4 regions of the Anaerosinus massiliensis genome follow, and region 1 is predicted to be linked to each of the others. Evidence: riboswitches for the same ligand, from Rfam matches in the RefSeq annotation. Region 1 holds a riboswitch; each other region holds the start of a gene.
What was found. Region 1 has a riboswitch for cobalamin ahead of BN6559_RS03470 (sirohydrochlorin cobaltochelatase). Riboswitches for the same ligand answer to the same signal wherever they lie in the genome.
Positions count from the first base shown of each region.

Region 2: it holds a riboswitch for cobalamin, as region 1 does, so the genes downstream of both, nikB (nickel ABC transporter permease) here and BN6559_RS03470 (sirohydrochlorin cobaltochelatase) in region 1, are expected to answer to the same signal.
Region 3: it holds a riboswitch for cobalamin, as region 1 does, so the genes downstream of both, BN6559_RS14855 (TonB-dependent receptor) here and BN6559_RS03470 (sirohydrochlorin cobaltochelatase) in region 1, are expected to answer to the same signal.
Region 4: it holds a riboswitch for cobalamin, as region 1 does, so the genes downstream of both, BN6559_RS12755 (hypothetical protein) here and BN6559_RS03470 (sirohydrochlorin cobaltochelatase) in region 1, are expected to answer to the same signal.

Region 1 is NZ_LT575483.1:645,909-650,488, forward strand. It holds gene cobI (precorrin-2 C(20)-methyltransferase) at 1-89, opposite strand, end outside; gene BN6559_RS03470 (sirohydrochlorin cobaltochelatase) at 345-1,244, opposite strand; cobalamin riboswitch at 1,377-1,560, opposite strand; gene BN6559_RS03475 (ABC transporter substrate-binding protein) at 1,672-2,604, opposite strand; gene BN6559_RS03480 (TIM barrel protein) at 2,614-3,570, opposite strand; gene BN6559_RS03485 (energy transducer TonB) at 3,596-4,300, opposite strand; gene BN6559_RS03490 (ExbD/TolR family protein) at 4,303-4,580, opposite strand, start outside.
Region 2 is NZ_LT575483.1:3,210,450-3,215,029, reverse strand. It holds gene BN6559_RS15370 (ABC transporter substrate-binding protein) at 1-109, opposite strand, end outside; gene nikC (nickel transporter permease) at 169-990, opposite strand; gene nikB (nickel ABC transporter permease) at 991-1,932, opposite strand; cobalamin riboswitch at 2,197-2,376, opposite strand; gene BN6559_RS15355 (GNAT family N-acetyltransferase) at 2,454-2,894, opposite strand; gene BN6559_RS15350 (GNAT family N-acetyltransferase) at 2,909-3,397, opposite strand; gene BN6559_RS15345 (MarR family winged helix-turn-helix transcriptional regulator) at 3,400-3,849, opposite strand; gene BN6559_RS15340 (hypothetical protein) at 4,057-4,580, opposite strand, start outside.
Region 3 is NZ_LT575483.1:3,097,928-3,102,507, reverse strand. It holds gene BN6559_RS14855 (TonB-dependent receptor) at 1-1,706, opposite strand, end outside; cobalamin riboswitch at 1,977-2,159, opposite strand; gene yddG (aromatic amino acid DMT transporter YddG) at 2,373-3,287, opposite strand; gene BN6559_RS14845 (DMT family transporter) at 3,444-4,370, opposite strand.
Region 4 is NZ_LT575483.1:2,645,681-2,650,260, forward strand. It holds gene argH (argininosuccinate lyase) at 1-596, shown strand, start outside; cobalamin riboswitch at 856-1,036, shown strand; cobalamin riboswitch at 1,157-1,338, shown strand; gene BN6559_RS12755 (hypothetical protein) at 1,610-3,019, shown strand; gene BN6559_RS12760 (TonB-dependent receptor domain-containing protein) at 3,115-4,580, shown strand, end outside.

The sequences.
Region 1 (4,580 bases):
TCTACTTCACGTATTGCATGAATTGCTTTTACTGTCAATAATTCCGGATCTCCAGGACCTACACCAATACCATAAAATATACCTGCCATAACTTCCTCCTAAGGTGTTAATACCATTAAATTATTTTAGCACTACAAGTCTGACACCTGCGGTACCAATTTCTCTTGTTCACAATGTAAATTTTACTTCTATGCTGTTTCTGTAAAACTCCATTATATTAAATACTATATAAAATAAAAAATACCTGTTTTTATTCATTGTTTTATAAAATAAACGGAAAATAAGAGTTAAAAAGCCAGCTTAGACTTTTAACTCTTATTCCCTAAAAAAATTTTACCGTTAATTTAGTTCTTACCTGCAATTGCATCTTTTACATGTTGCACATAAATCTTTTGTATTGCTTTATTTTCACCTAAACCATGAACATAAGTATCTACTTGATATCCTTCTGCTTTCAATAAATTTTTCCAAGAATCATCTTCATCGCCAGCCATATCATTATTTGCATGATCACCGGCAACAAGCATCAATGGCATCAACAATACTGATTTTACAGATTTTTTCGCTGCTAAACGAGCAACTACATCTTCAAAATTTGGATGATCAGTTTCCTCTACAACACCAATCGTTACAGGCATTTTCGCTGCATCAAATTCATTTTGCAATGCTTGATAAGCTGGATTGTGTTGATGTGGAGATCCATGCCCCATAAATACGATCTCTTGTCCTTTTTGAACCTTTGGAAGTTGTGTTTTCAACGCTTTCACAGCAATTGCGAAATCATCTACTTTCCCATCTGTTCCATCATTCATAAGAACAGGTCTGCCAATTTTAATACTTTGGAAAGAATTCTCATAAGTCTTCACTGGAGCAATGACTTTTTTATCGTATTCTTCTCCTGGCGTAAGATGTGTTGACTGTATTACAACCTCAGTATATCCTTCCGCTTTCAGCTTGTCCAATGCTTGTTCCAAAGTATCTGCATAAATGCCGCGGTCGGCTAATCTTTTCATTACAATTCTTGATGTGAATGCACGACGCACTTCATAGTCTGGAAAAGCCGCCTTAATTTCGTTTTCAACGCTTTCGATACACGCTTTTCTCGCGTCATCAAAAGTTGTTCCAAAACTTACAACTACAATTGCTTTTTTAGCGGCACTTGCACTTGCCACCGAGTGATGTGTTGCCAATACTGCTGAAACTGTAAAAGCAACGACTAACAAAGTACATAAAAACTGCTTCATAAAGATTCCTCCTAGATATTTTAATTAAGTAATACATATAAAAAAATAAGCCTTTTCTGCATAGCAAAAAAGGCTTATTTAGATATCATAAATTTATATCTATTAATCCCCTTCCCATCGCTCGCAGGTCCAACGGTGATTTCTTGACAGGCAGTTCTCCTGGCTCTAGATCATCGCTACTCCAAACCTTCCCAAAAGTAAAACTTTCAGTGGTATATTCTTGGATTCGCTCCCTATTACAGTGGCGGGACCGCATCGGCATTCAACCGATTTCCCTATTAAGCCCTTACCGGGCACCCATCTCAATGCTATTATTTTTTCATATTATGAAATAAAGTATATTTATTACAAAGGTTATGTTACCACTTTTATTTTTACTTGTCAATTGACAAATTCATTCTCTTTAAAATGCAATAAAATTATAAACTCATGGATAAACCACTTCAATTAAATCCCGCACGGCATAGACAACATACTGTGAAGTACAGTATGTGTATTTATCCTCCACTTGAATTAATTGTTTGTTTTTAACCGCTTTAACCGTAGAAAATGCAGGATCATCGATTACTTCCTGCTTAAAGTTTTCAATACCCTTTCCTTCATAATCCCAAGTAGGAATCATAATAAAATCGGGATTCACAGCAACCAGCTGCTCTTTCGCTAACACATCATTTTTTTCTAAACCGGCAATCGCAGCGCCATTGACTACACCGGCATATTTATAAATATCATCCAGCATACTCCCCTTCCCGCCATAACACCCCATAAAGGATAATGCCATAACAACCTTGCGTTCATGCTCTGAAATTTTATTTGCCTTTTCTTGTACTTTTGACAACACGGCATTCATTTCTTCTACAACAGATTTACTGCGTTCCTCTTCGCCAACTAATTCGCCGAATTTCATAACTAAAGTTTTGACCTCTGCAATCGTCGCCGGCGTCTTATAAACGTATACCTGCAGCCCAACCTCTCGTAAACTCTCGATGAGCTCGGTTGGCAGCCAATCTGAAGCAATCACGAGATCCGGCCTGCATGCGAAAACACCTTCCACACTCTTACTGCTTAATACAGGTATATCCTGCGCCTGGACCGCAATATTAGAGATTCCATAATCTGCTGCACGTGAGGAACAGGCCGCCAGACGCTTATCATCCACTAATGATAATAAAATTTCATCACTGCATAACGTAAGTGATACAATTCGCTGCGGTTTTGCTTCCAATTTTATCTTTATGCCTTGACTATCAACAGCTTCATAACCATCATTCTCATGAATTGTCGCATCCTGAAAGTTACATCCATGAAAGAAAATACTGCAAAGGATGATTATACTCCATACAATACGGCGCTTTATCATTTGTACTCCTCACTTTATTGCATTTTGCTGTATTTCAAGTTTACGCTGCCAATCTTCAGCATCTTTTTGCATAAATTCATGCACCAAAAATTCTGGTTGAATATACGAAATAAGTTTCTTCACTTGCGGTGTTGAAAAAGGCAAATGTTCATCAATTTTAAGGATATGCTCCATAATCTCACCACTTGTCCGATTTGTATCTATCTTATTCTGCATACAACTTGCAACATATGTACCGGATAAAGAATAGTGCAAATGCAGCCCCTTAATAAAGGTGCGATATTCCCCTAAATTCTCCACGCACTGCAGCACATAGTCGATGGCCTCATCTTGATTTTTTAACCGCTGGTTGGTATTCATTAAATGTCCCGTGTCTAGCATAATCCCAACATGCTCGTGCTGTACCTGTGTAAGCAATTTTTCCACCAAACGCTTATTCACTAAAGTCAAACCCGGCCACCAGAGATTTTCAAACAACAGCGTTGTATTTTGGGGAATCTGGTTGACCAATGCATTTACCAATTCAATCGTAGCATCAATCACCTCTTCACTGCTTGCGTGAAACTTCCAACTAAAAACTTCATCCAATCTTGCATGACTCACGTGAAACACAAAATATTTTGCTTGCGTTTGACTGGCAATTTTAAGATTTTGGGCATAAAGTTTTAACCAATCACTTCTGTTAACCCCGCCATAGCATTCAATAATCGCCCGCCTGCTGCCAAGCTGTTTCTCAACACTTTTTAAATCACCGCGCCAAAACTCCAGCCAATAATGCCAAAAATTTAAATGCACCCCCTGTATGAACCTTTTTTCATGCAATGACTGATCCCAAGGTTCACAAAACATCATTTCAATTCCATCCAAATGATGCTTTGTCAAAAATTTTTCTAGATTTTCTTTTTTATTATAGATAAGCCGTTCCGTATCCATACGATAATTTGATAAATTCACAAGTTCTAACATATATATCATCTCACTCTAGACGACGCTATTGATTTCTAAGGTTAAAGGTCACTTTTGCTTTTTTGCGAGCTGCTACCTTCACTCCATTCGCATCACGCGCCGGTGTGTATTCCCATTTTTTAACGCAATCAATTGCTGCTTTTTCCATCGCAGCAGAACAATCAGATTTTAAAATTTCTACATTGATAATTGCCCCATCCGGCAAAACCGTAAACTCCAGCCAAACAACGCCCTCCCTATTTGCTCGTCTATCTCGTTCCGGGTAAACGGGCTCTACTGACGCATTTAATGTTGCTGAACGACTTTGATCTCCCTTTGGGCCGTCACTCTCATGATCCCCGAACTCGTGATCAGCACTGCCATTAATTAAGCCTGCTTCTTCTCTTCCATCACCAAAACCGGCTATTGCAATATCACCACGTATCCCCGCAGCAGCTCCAAATGCTGCTTTTGCATCTCCTACTGTGCCTTGGTGCGCAGATTGCTTTCGGTTATTCTGTAAATGCTGCCGACTAACTTGTTCAGCCTTATATTCAGTATTGTCCAAGTTAGTCTGAGCATCTGAAGTTTCTAATTCTTCCTTATCTCGAACTATAATAATCTCTGTGTATTCTTCTGTCTTAAGCATCACTGGTGTAAAATGCAAATAAAGAAAGCCAAAGCATATGGAAACTCCATGCACAAAAAGCGAAATAAAAATTGCTTTTTTCCAGCGCATACACTCTTCCATCGTTATCGTTCCTTTCGTTCTGTTGCAATGGCAATTTTGCTGATTCCCGCTGATTTTAATTCATCCAATGCAGCCACTACTTCGCCATATTCTGTTTTCTTATCAGCTTTTAGCACAAATATACTTTCTTTATTTTTACGCAATTCACTTTTTGCCATCTGACCAAGTACTGCAAAAACGATTTCTTCATTTTCAAATAAGATATTTCCATTCGGCAGTACAGTGACAGAAATACTATGGTCTGTTTGTGCCTTTTGTGCTGAAGCATAAGGAAGCTGCA
Region 2 (4,580 bases), 2.6 Mb from region 1:
TTAAGGTTGTTTTATCTGCTTCTTTCTTGCTATCACCACAGCCTGCCATAAAAATTGCTGCGATGCAAACCATCATGAACACACTTAAAAGTTTTCCAAAACGTTTCATATCATCCATCCTCATCTTTTTTATTAGGCAATATCTCCCTGCCCAACTTGTGCTTTATATTAATTTACCCGCTGCGGATCCATAATGTCGCGCAGGCTGTCACCCCAAAGATTAAATATTGTTACAACAACTAGAATTGCTACGCCTGGGAAAATCATGAGCCAAGGTGCCGTTTGAATATACTGTCTTCCTTCATTCAACATAAGCCCCCACTCCGGCGTCGGCGGCTGCGCACCAAACCCTAAAAAGGAAAGACCTGCTAGTTCCATCATCATCGTACCAATATCCATCGCAGCTGTTACAACAATCGTCGGCAAAATGTTTGGTACGATATGCCGTCTTATAATCTGGTGCATTTTCGTTCCATTTGTAACCGCTGCCGCGATAAAATCGCGTTCACGCAATTTCAAAGTCAAACTGCGGGCCAGTCGTGCATATTTTGTCCAGCTCACAACCGCTAAGGCAAGAATTGTATTGATAATGTTGCCCCCCATCATACCAGCGATTGCAATTGCGAGCACAATGCCCGGAAAAGCAAGCATCATATCGGCAATACGCATAAAAACCATATCGATTTTACCACCACAGCAACCTGCAACAACGCCGATCAGCATCCCTACACCAGAAATAAGGATAACGAGTGAAAGTGTCATCATTAGAGAAATCTGCGTTCCTAAAAGTATGCGGGATAAGCAATCTCTGCCTAATTTATCGGTACCGAATAAATGCGCTGAAGAAGGTGAGAGCATAGAGTTTTTCATCGTCGCATCAAATGGATCATAAGGTGCAAGCCAAGGTGCAAATAGTGCCGCACCCAAAATCAAAAGAACCAAAACTGTATATAACCCAAATAAAAATTTATCTTTAGAAAAAGACTTCACTCAATGGCCCCCTCTCTTTAAACGCGGATCGAGATATGTATAGGAGATATCAACCAGCAGATTGATTCCCATATATAAAATTGCAATCCATAGAACAAATCCCTGTACCAATGGATAATCACGCATTTCAATAGCATGTACAGCCATTTTTCCGAGGCCCGGCCAAGAAAAGACCATTTCTATAACAGCCACACCGCCAAGCAGCCAGCCAATTGACAATCCCAAAAGTGTAATGAGCGGCAGACAAGCATTGGGAAGCACATGATGCCACAAAATTTTTCGCATCGGAATGCCTCGCGTACGTGCACCAATAACATAATCTTGCCCAAGTTCTTCAAGAACGGCGGTTCGTACTTGTCTCGTATATTTGGCCGACATTGCAATTGCCAGTGTTACCGCCGGAAGTACGATACGATCTGCAGACACAACCCCGCCGGCAATAGGAAACATGCCTAGTTTTAAACCAAAAATATAGAGTAAAATTAAACCTACCCAAAAACTAGGCATAGAAATTCCTAAAAAAGAGATACCACGAATGAAATAGTCAATTTTACGATTTCTATATACTGCAGAAAGAATACCACCAGGAACTGAAATAACTAACATCATAATAAGTGCAGTAGCGGCAAGCGTCAGAGTTCCCGGTAAGCACTGCCAAAGTCGATCTGCAACCGGCATTTTTGCCGAATAAGACATTCCCATATCTCCATGTGCGATCCCTACAATCCAGCGGATATACTGTATGTGAAAAGGCTGGTCTAAACCAAGCTGCGCTCTGGTCTCGGCAATCGTTTCTTCTGAAACAATCGTATCTCCAACCTCTAACAGCATTTCTACAGGGTCGCCTGGTGATAAATAGGTCAAACAAAACGTCAGAAATGTCACACCGGCAAGCGTAACCATCATCTGAATGACCCTACGCACAAATTCGTTTTTTTTCAAACTATCATCTCCTAAAATTCCTTATTTAAAATTGAATCATTACAGCGAAAATTATGTATTTTAGAATTTCTGCCAGAGCATATACCATTTTTCATGTTTCTTCGAACGATAAAGATAAGATTGCAAAAAAAAATCTTCCGCCAAAGCAGAAGATCGCAGTACAGTGCCGTATAAAATAATAAATGCCCTGACAAAAATAGCCAGGGCAAACAATACAGACCTATCGTGTACTGAAATCCCCTTCCCATCGCTCGTGAGTAAATTACGGTGATTGTTGAACAGGCAGTTCTCCTGGCTCTAGTTCATCGCTCGCTCAGCCTTCCCAGAATTTAAATTCCAGTGACATTTTTTGAGTCTGCTCCCTATTACAGTGGCGGGACCGCATTGGTTTTACACCAACTTCCCTATTAAGCCCTCTCGGGCACCTATTCCATATATAAAATTTATGAAATCATTGATCATCAAATTATTCTTTCTAAGGATAGCATATTCTATAAAATATTGTCAAATAAAAAGATAATTTAGATATGTTTCATCATATCGACATGCTCAATTCCCGCATCTAAATAGACTTCTCCTTGTGCTTGATATCCAAGTTTTTCATAAAACTTTTGTGCATGCAACTGTGCTGACAATTTCAATTTGCTATACTTTTCACCTTTTGCCTCCGTCTCGATACGATCCATGAGTAATTTACCAATTCCAGTGCCACGTTCTTTTTGCAGTACTGCCACTCGTTCAATTTTTAATATGCCGTTCTCGTATGGACGAAATCTAGCGGTTGCAATTGCTTTCTTTGACTCGTCTAAAATCAACACATGTTTCGTTGCTTCTTGACGATCATAAGCATCAAGCTCTAATTCCTCCGGTACATTTTGTTCTTCTATAAATACTTTTCTTCTGATTGCATAGGCTTTTTGCAGTTGTTCATCATTTACGATAATTAAACTTTTATATTTCATGTAGACGTATCTCCTCAAATGTGTAATTGATAAAATCTTGTATCGACCTTCATAACAGGAAACGTTTCTGGCAAACCCTCTTTTGTTATCTGCACGAATTTATTTTTTTCATAAAACCGATGTGCCGCCAAAAATTTCTCTGTCGTCCCTAAATAAATATTTCGCATCTCATGTTTTTTTGCCCACTCAATTGCCGTTTGTAATAAAGAATTTGCTACATTATGAGTTTTTCCCCGATATGGAGCCTTTACAAACATTTTTCGTAAAGCACCTTCGCCATTGCCGATATCCAATAAAGCAATCGTTCCTAACACAACATCTTGATCTATAGCCGTCCAAAAATTTCCGTTCTGGGATTGATAAAAATTCGGTATATTACTTAAATCCGGTTGATCGTCTTTTGTGATCGGAATCTGAAATTCCGTTTGCTGTATCGTAAGAATTAAATCAATGATCTGTTCTTTGTAGTTTTCTGTATAGCTTTGAATTACCATATTTGACATGCTTATTCCCTCTCCATCTTGTGTGCAATTTTCTTATCAATTTGAATCGACTGCTCCTTACTGGATTTTGTTTCTTTCCAATATTGATCAATATGAATGCACATTCTTTTCATAAATTGTTCCATCATTTTTTTTTCTTCTACAGAAAAGTCCTGAAAACAACTTTCAATATTCAAATTTTCTTCCTCAATCATATAAGGATAGATTTTTTTCGCTTTTTCAGAAGGGAAAAGATGATAAATCCGTTTATCTTCACAATCACGTGTTTTGCGTACATAATCTTCTGCCATCAATTTTTGTACAGCTTTTGTTGTTGTCGCTTTATCTACTTTCAATAAGTTTGATAGTTCATTTAAATGTATGCCTGGCTGCTCACAAATTCGCGTTAAAAAAATAAATTGACCACGTTGCAAATTCAACTCACGAAATTTAATATCACAAATCGATTGCACACAACGTGCTAAGGTTCCTACATCTCTTAAAAATTCATTTTTCAGTTCATAAATAGAAATCCCCTCCGATCTTTAAATTAGTTTAAATTTCAACTAATTTTAGTATAAGTAAATTTAGTTGAACTGTCAACTAAATCCGTAGTGAATTCTATGACATAAAATAAAGTGAGGATGGCGCATTTTAATGCGCCATCCTCACTTTATGATCTAGATACGTACTTCGAACTTTTTCTTAGGCTTAGTATTTGTTATTACATTTTCATCAGCGGCAATATCAATTCCCTCTTTAGGCAGGGCGTCATCTGTTTGTTGCAAATCGTCTATAATACTTGGTGTTTCCTTTGTATTCTTTTTTAACAACTTCAATCCAACTAACACCACCGCGACGATTACAAGGATGCCAATGAAAGGAGCATAACTAAAGCCAGAAGATTTACTTTGCTGCATCGGCATTTTATCTACAAGTGTCTGTGCCTGCATTCCTTCATCAGAATTCACATTTACCAGAGAACTCTCCTGTGGCGCCTGCTGCACGGTCTTGCTCGCATCCGTTTTTCCTGTATCTTTTGCCTGCACGGAATTTTCTTGTGGTTTTTCGTCTACACTTTCGGTCTTCTTTGTATCGCTCGCCGATGTATGATCTGCTGCGCTGTTTGAAAATTTTACTGGATGCAAATTTGCAGCAGCAGGATCCGTTGCTTCTGCACTTGTACCTGCGGGAGTAAGTGTTG
Region 3 (4,580 bases), 2.5 Mb from region 1:
ATATTATTTGTCTGTTTAATATCAAAAGCACTCAACGTCGTTAAAGTACTCTTATTCAAATATTTGATACCAACCTCATTTTGTTTGGTTTTATTCGGAGATAAAATTTCCCCAGCATTCTTATAAGTAGAACCAACAACCGTACCCGCATCAAAATTTTCTGAGTGACTTGCATAAAAAGATACATGATCAATCGGTTGATACGATATCGCATACGTTGGAGAATACGCATCACTTTCTACACGAGAAGACAACTTTCCTGTCGCTGTGTTATAGGCATTCACCTCAGCATCATGTCTATGTAAACCTACTAACACATTCATCTTTTTATAATCCATGGAATCCACGACTGACCAGCCCTTGATTCTTGTCTTATTTGAAAGCGCACTTTCATACGCTACATTCACATCCTGTGTTTGGTCTAAACCTGTATAAATATTACCTTTACCAATGGTATAGGTTTTAACATTTTTTGCTGCATCACGATTGCGCCATGCTTGATCGGCTGCAATGGTCAATGTATGATCCACCTCACCGGTTTTGAAATTCCCCATGACACCCGTTTGTAAATAATAAGCTTTCTGCGGCGTAGTTGTACTCTGTGTATTAATAGAAAAATCCCCTAAATCATTGATCAAGGTCACTGCACTGTTCTGATACATAACATTTTTATTTAATTTATTACGCATCACGCCGCCATTTAAAAATGCTTTCCAATGCGCATTTAAAATTTGTTCATGATTCAGCGTAGCACTCCAGCCATAGGACGCTTTCGCCATACCATCAAACGAATAATTTTTACTCGCATCAGGAACGCTCGGCATTTTCGTTACATTGGACCCCAGCTTAAACCATCTCTGTCCATTTAAAATATCGATATCCCGATAACCGGCAAATAAATTTGTTTTGCTTTTTTCATCGACATGATCAAGATCAAGATAGATACTCTTGGCTTTAATCCGTTCATTACTGATACTTGTCTGTCCATTCAAGTTCTCAGTGTTGACACGAATTCCCCATTCTTTATCTTTTCCGAACCTGCGGCCAAAATCATAATATTCACCGAAGAGACCTTTTCCAGAGAAAGTTTGTGTATAACGATTGAGCGGTTCATCACCAGCTTTTTTCGTAACAAAATTAACAAGTCCGCCAGCCGTATCCGATTCATATTGCGTGCCAGTGCCGCTAATTCCACTGTTGGGGCCAGAAACAATTTCAACTTTTTCAGCTACATGCGTCGGTGCATTAAACTGTGTCCAAATACCGGGAACGCCATTGACGTAGGTGCTTGTTCCATTCGCTCGAAATCCACGAAATGTGAAATCATTATGCAGCACACTACCCGACTGCCGAATCGATGGTGTATTAGCCAATACACTATCTAAAGGCTGGGTTGGATCGCCAAAAGTTTCGATGGTCTTTTCTGATAAAAAGGCAACCGTAAACGGTGTATCCATGACATCTTTTTCGCCAAGGAATCCCACTGAACCAGTTTTAGCAAGAAAGCCTCCTGCATAAGTTTCCCTTTCTCCCGTTACAACAATTTCATCAAAATCATACTCCGGCATTGCCTTGTTTTCCTCTGTTGAACTTTCTTCTTGTACAACTGCCTCCGCAGCCAAACCAACTGGTAAATTCACTCCGTTTGCCATAAAAATAAATCCTGAAAGGACTCCCCAAGTAGCTTTTTTTGTTAATTTTCTCATTTTTCCTCCTTGATTTGTCCCTTCATTCATATAAACAAAGAGCACAATATCTCCACACCAATCTTTATCTAACTTTTCTTCGATACGAAAAAAATCTGCCTGCAAAGCGCAGGCAGATTTTGCACACTCATATAAAAATTTTTCAGCAAATAAATAAAAAATCGGCTTATAAAACAAGCCGAAGAAAATCTACTCCACCAAAACAAATCTAGATGGTATCAAATCTCCTCCCCATCGCTCGCAGGTACAAGCATCCATACATGAATGCTAACGGTGATTGCTAAACAGGCAGTTCTCCTGGCTCCAGTTCATCGTTTCTCCGCACCTTCCCAAAGCTTTTGCTCCAGTGGCATTTTTACGGATTCACTCCCTGTTACAGTGGCGGGACCGCGCTGACCTTACATCAGACTTCCCTATTAAGTCCTTTCGGACACCTGCTTCAACTCATATAATCTTTTCCATATTTCGATATTATGATAGCATTGACAAATTTTATTGTCAATGATTTTCGCTAAAAATTTCCCTGATCCGACATGTAGGCGCATTCATTATGCATTTTTATCAAAAAACATACTTCAGCAATATAATTAACTCAAAATAAAAAACCCAACTGCATCTTAAAAGAAATTAGAGTTTTGTCTTCTTTATGAATTAAATGATAAATCATTATGAAGAACAAACTTTATCTTTTGCTATCTGCTCTTTCGTCGCCTGCCAGCACAAAACGGAGCCCAAACATACCATCACCACACCTTGCCAAAAAGAAAAAGAAAGTGGTGCATGCAATAGCACTGAAGATAATAACGATGATACGATCGGTGTGAAGTATGATGCACTCGCAAGTATTGTAATATCGCCATATAAAATACCAAAATTCCAGGCAGCATACCCAAATCCTACTGCACAGCCTGCCATCAATGCATAAAATATTGCATGCATGCTAAGGTTAAGTGAAACTCCACTCATAAAGAACTTCCCCCATAAAACAACAGTAATAAGGATAAAGAACACTACAATTTCGTTTTTTCCCTCCGACAACCTATTTGTTACAGTACAGTATCCAGCCCAAATAAAAGCGCCTGCAAACGCTAAAACGTAGCTAAACGGGTTACTTTTTATATTGCTCATCATCACACTTAAATCTAAGCCTTTCTCGCCTCCCAAGGTCCAACAAACACCAAGAAAAGAAAGAAGCAGTCCGGGAATAAGCAAAAATGTGAATTTCTGCTTGTTAAAAATGATAGCGAATACGATTGTAAGGCAAGGCCACAAATAATTTATAATATTGACTTCAATTGCCTGCGTCCCTGTATTTGCATACCCAATCGCCAGCGCAAACGATATCTCATACGCCATAAATAAAAAACCGCCAAACAACAAATAGCTCCGAGAAAAAGTTTTTATTTTGGGCACGCCTAAGGTAACGAGAAGAAGAGCCGAAGCAAATGTATAAATCAGCGCAATACCGCCAAGTGGATCAAGCATCTCACTTATGCTATGAATTAAACCAACCATTGTGCTCCAAAGCACGATCGCAATTAACCCAATAGCGGTGGCATTATTTTTAGCTCCTATGTTCATCCATATAATCCCCTTTTTGTTCATGTGTAAAAAATAATACCATTCCAGCTTCAATGCATACTCCGACAATCTATGGACGAATTCCAATAAAAGGTACTTGTAGTTTAATCAATATGAGACTGACTTGCAACACCACTTTATTAAAATGACTGTGATTTACATATCTGCCTTGATATCATTGTTTATTTGCGGACGAATTCTATAATTCATCAATATGATAGAACCTATTACCAGAAAAATACCGATGATATTCGCTGCATTTAACTGCTCCTTAAAAATCGCAACCCCAAGTACTGCCGCAGCAACGGCTTCAACGGACGCGATTACAGGCACCTTGCTGCTCTCTGTAATTTTTTGCAACCCTTGATAATAGATAAGATATGCAATCGCTGTTGGTATCAAAGCATAGAAAAAACCTAACCAAAGTACACTCTTATTCAAAACAGCGGGATTTTCTAAAGGATTCATAAAAATAACGAGGAAGACCGCGGCAAACAAATAGCTATACGTGCTGATAACATAGGCATTGCATTTCTCCCCAGCAAATTTTCCGATAATTGCCGTCATTCCATAACAAAAGCCAGATCCTATCCCACACAAAACTCCGAACAGCGATAAAAGCATAAGATCAAACTTTCCGCCAGTCGCAGCAAACGTACACCCGACAATATTTACAATCATCGCCGCAAATTTTATCCATGTGATTTTTTCACGGAATAAAAAGTAAGAAGCCACCGTTGTAAATACCGGGGCACTATTCATCAAAACAGCACTCACCGTCACACCAGTTAAGATAACGGCTTTACTATAAATTATATTACAGATTCCATGGCAAACAAGACCTAACAGTGCACAAAATAAAAGAGTCCGCCTACTCACCCGAAATGAATCAAAGCCAAATTTTGCAATCGTAATGACCGCGAGAATAAGAAAAGAAAAAGCCATACGTAAAAAGCTTGTAAATTCCAGTGATGAACCCTGTTGCTCCATCAACTGGATAAAAGGACCGATGCAGCCCCATAATACACCGGCAATAAAAACTTGTAAATATCCCTTAAATTCCGTGTTTTGTAATACTTTCATAAAAATAATTCCTTCCGATTATGCCTACTTCCACTCATCTTTATAGATATTAGAAACGACTATTATAATCCATCTTTTAATTTTTGACTCCACAGACTACAATCTTACAATGCGAAAAGATTGAAATTGTATTTCACGCTCGCTATAAAATTCATTCAAATAATTTTGCAAATTCAGCAGCAAAGTCTTTCCTATTTCTATGCACTACAG
Region 4 (4,580 bases), 2.0 Mb from region 1:
TAGGATCCCTAGTATCGAGTTTCTGTGTTTTGAAAAATACGCCATTTTCATTATGTATGGATTTATTTGAAACGCACGGTGACTATTGGAATGCGCACAAAGAAGTTATGCATAGTTTAGGGTTGTTAAAGGAAACGATACAACATTCACAATTGAAGAAAGAAATTGCTTATAAAAAGACACAAGAAAATTTTTCAACAGTTACGGCGCTTGCTGATTATCTGGTTGGAAAGTTTGATATATCTTTTGTTGAAGCGCACGATATTGTGGGAGGCATGGTTGCAGAAGTAATAGAGCAGGGAGCCTCTGTAAGTGGAATGGATAGCATGCTTCTTGAAAAATACTCAAAAGAAATTTTAGGAAATGCACTTGTGTTAAGTTCAGAAGAGATTGAAAGTGTTTTAGAACCTTCTAAAAATATTCAATCTAAAACGAGTTTGGGCAGTCCGAGCAAAACTTCTGTTGAAAAAATGCTGGATGAAGCGCAGTCGTGTTTAGCAGAGGATAAGAAATGGTTAGATGCTCAGATTAAACAAGTAGAAAAGGCTTATCAAAAAATAGAAATAGAAGAAAATAAAATTCTCAGTGTAGAATAATTCTTTTAAATATAAACAGATACGATTAGGAGTATATACTTGAAATCGTATCTGTTTTTTTCATATGTGAATAAGTAAACCTATATAATGAATTACTTTAATATATTACGAAAATAACAACATAAAACCAATTGCAAATTATAGATTGATAGGTTGAAAAACGTCGGAATATGTAAAACGAAATTACTGGACAAGGAAATTTTTCTGTGATAGTATGTAGGCAAATAAAGGGATAAAAGGAAAACAAAGAAAATTTAAATAAAGCTATTTCGGTACAGGTGCCTTTCGGGGCTTAATAGGGAAGATCGGTTAAAAGCCGACACGGTCCCGCCACTGTAATGGGGAGCAATGCTAAGAGATACCACTGGGATATATGCCTGGGAAGGTTTGGCGGCGCGATGAACCAGAGTCAGGAGAACTGCCTGTATAACATCACCGGTGACCTGCGAGAGATGGGGAGGGGATTATGGAGTATCAGTCTCTCTCTGGATATTTAATCGCAGAGGGATTTTTTTTACTATAGTAAAGTAAAGCAAAGGATAAAAGCACGAAACATATGATAATTGTATATTGGGATAGGTGCTCGTGAGAGCTTAATAGGGAAGACCGGTTGAAAGCCGGCGCGGTCCCGCCACTGTAATGGGGAGCAATGCCAAGAAATACCACTGGGGTGTAAATCCTGGGAAGGTTTGGCAGAGTGAAGATCCAGAGCCAGGAGAACTGCCTATCTGACAATCACCACTTGACCTGCGAGTGACAGGGAGGAGATTACGACAACTGGCAGATAACATTTATTTGTCAGGTTGAAGTAATGCTTACTCCCGATAAGGGAGTTTTTTTATTTGTCTTATTTTATTTAAATAAGACAAATAAAAAATTAGGTGGGAGCAGTGTGCAATAAAAACTTTTTAAGGAGGTGAGGTATTTTCGTGTCAGGCACTAAAAAGACCTCAGTGGCCCAAAGGCTGTTGAGTGCCGAGTTTTAAAAATAAAAAATGGGAGTGTGAATGTTTATGTCTACTAAGGTTGCTTATGGTACGTATGCTTATCCGGCACCAGATTATGTAGGTGTAGGTGATATCGGAACGGCTACCTATAATGGTTCAAGTATTGCGGCACATGCCGGTGTAGTCAAAACTTATGTGGATTCTGGAATAACTAAAAAGATTGCTGGCGATCCTAAACCGTTCTATTTCAAAAACAGCGCCGGTGCCGATCGGGTGCTCGTGGCTTCTCTTGCATGGTCAGGTGGTGTGGCGAACACCCATTTTCTCATTTATCAGGCGAATGCCGACAATACTTCACCCTATACCTGGGGCAGTCCCGTATATGGACCGCAGACCTGGTCGATTGGCAGTACCGCGATCACCAATCCCTATAAATTTGTAACCAAAACGATAGGCGGCGTATGCTATATCTATGGCATCGACTATGATAATAAGACTGTTTTCCGCATTAGTAGCAGTGAGGACACCTATACCCTTGATACTGCGCATAGTTTCACCTTTACTCCGCCAACAGGGCAAGAATCCTATGGCGTCGACTTGCAAGTCATCGGAGATTCTGTATTTGCTCTGTTTATTAGTGGTACCAATCTAACGGGAAGCAATGCTTCCTATGTGAAGAGTACTTTGGTTCGCTTAAGTACATCTCTGGACTCGCCAATCTACAAGGGACCGCATGGCTCTGCAACGGCACCGGGGTCAGAAGTCTGGCCGGCTGAAAATGCTTTTAGTATTCAAGCTTATGGGGATTATTTGTATCTGATTGCTGTCGGTGGTATGCAGCATTATACTACACCGATTACCTGGAATCCGACATCTCGCCTCCAAAAAATTGCGATCAGTGATTTGACCGTAACTGATGTACTTAGAGCAGCTACAACTGCTGAAGCTTCAACCAAACCAAATGATTGCTTTGATTTTCGCGCGCTCACCTTTAACAATGATGGTAGTCAGGCATTCATTTTAACTGGTGCGTATGACGCTACTTACACCATGAGCTGGCGCTTGTATGCAACTGATATGGATACGCTTGCTTCTACTAGCAACATCTCCCTAGTAAGCAGCCTAGTGACAACTAAAATTGCAAAGGTTGTAGATCACAAAAATATTTTAGCGGGCTATCTATGGACGTTGATGTATTCGGAAAGCACGGAGTCAACTTGGTTTACACGTGGCAACGATTTGGCAATTTATGATAGTAATGGAATCGTTGGTAGCGCTGCCACGATTACGATGCTCAGTAGCCTGGGAGCAAGTAATTCTCCTTCTCTCAATTCGATAACTCTTTATGGTGGTGAAGTTGCACCGCCAACGCAGGTTTTAAAAGGCTATGCGGCTCCAGCTTTTGTTTCCAATTCCGAACAGGCACTGATCGAACGGAAAAGACTGTTTGAATTGATGCGCAAGAATCAAAAATAGGACACGACAGAATATTTCGTAATGATAATTCTCTGTGGAAGGGAAAGTATTTTCCTTCCACTTTTTTGAATTGAACGAAGTAAGGAGATAGAATTTTGCGAAAACGAAAGAATCTGATTAGTGAGGTAAAAAAAAGGCGTGTACTGCTGGTGGCATTGGTAGCGTTGGCCTTGATTCATATAACGCCAGCATATGCGTCAGAAATTCTAAACGATGCAACACCAGCTTTGAAAAAGAATATGAAAAATACGTCCTTTGCAATTGGGGCAGGGGAGACAGTGACGACTTGGTCTGGCAACAAGGAACAGTCTGGGATAATTAATGTTCGGTACAATGGCAATATCGTTGTTCTAGGCGGCGGGATTTGGCGCCCTATGGATGCAACGTCACTTAGATTGCAAAACGGGACTTTTGAATTATATAAAGACGCCTTAGTGGATATGTCTTATAAATATGGGGAAAACTATCCGGCTAACAGTTGGAACAGTAATATCACTAGAAGTGATCGAGGTTTTATAGCTTATAATGCTATTCTACATAACGGGGCAATTTTGCGTATGAATGTAAACGATGATTATTCGGATGATTTTGCTTTTGATAATCCTCAACTTACCGCTGGCGAAGATTCCGCTATGGTTAAGGTACAGATTCGGTATTGTAAAAACTTCGGCGGAACCGACTGGGAAGCCAGTAAGGCGAATTATTTGTCGGGAAGCACTAGTAATATTATTTCTCTGTTGAATTTAGATTCGAATGTAGCTAATAAGCTTAATTTTGTAGGACAAAGCTATTATATTGATGATTCGCTACACAAGTATCTATTTGTGCCGGAATTAACATCAGAGACTTCTACAGATCCTTATACTGGTGCAATCTCCAAATCTTATAAAGTAGACTGGACGGCAACACGCACCGATCTTATTTCTCAGGGGGTACTCAGCGCGGCCAATGCCCAGTTGTCAATGCGCAATCTATGGCGAATGGAGGACGGCTTGTTCTGGAAACGGGGTGAAGAGCTGCGTTTCGCGAATTCACAGGGGCAAAATGAAGGGGCAGATGGTCCTTGGGCGCAGGTTTGGCGTGGAAAGTATAGTTTTGACGGTGCATATGGCTCTGACTTTGGGCAAAGCTACAACGGTATTCAGGTCGGTTATGATAAAGCGCGGGAAGGAAAGTTGTTTGGCGGTAAACTGTATACGGGACTCTTTCTGAGTTTATTAAACTCAGATGTCGATTTTCGTCAACATACCATGAAAAGTGGGCTAGATGAAGCACTTTATAGCAGTTCTATAGGCGATTTAAAGAGTAAGGGCATTGGTCTGTATACGAGTTGGCTTGGCGATAAGGGACATTACCTTGATTTGACCGTCCGTGGTTCAAAACTGAATAATAAATACAAATATTATGATGCAGATGATGTTTTGTATGACAATGATTATAGCACATGGGCGTATGGTGCTGGCTTTCGCTATGGGTATCAAAAGGACTTGCCTCGTGGGTGGTATATACAACCACAGGTCGGTATTTCCTATGGCACGATGAAAGCGTATAGTTTTATCCA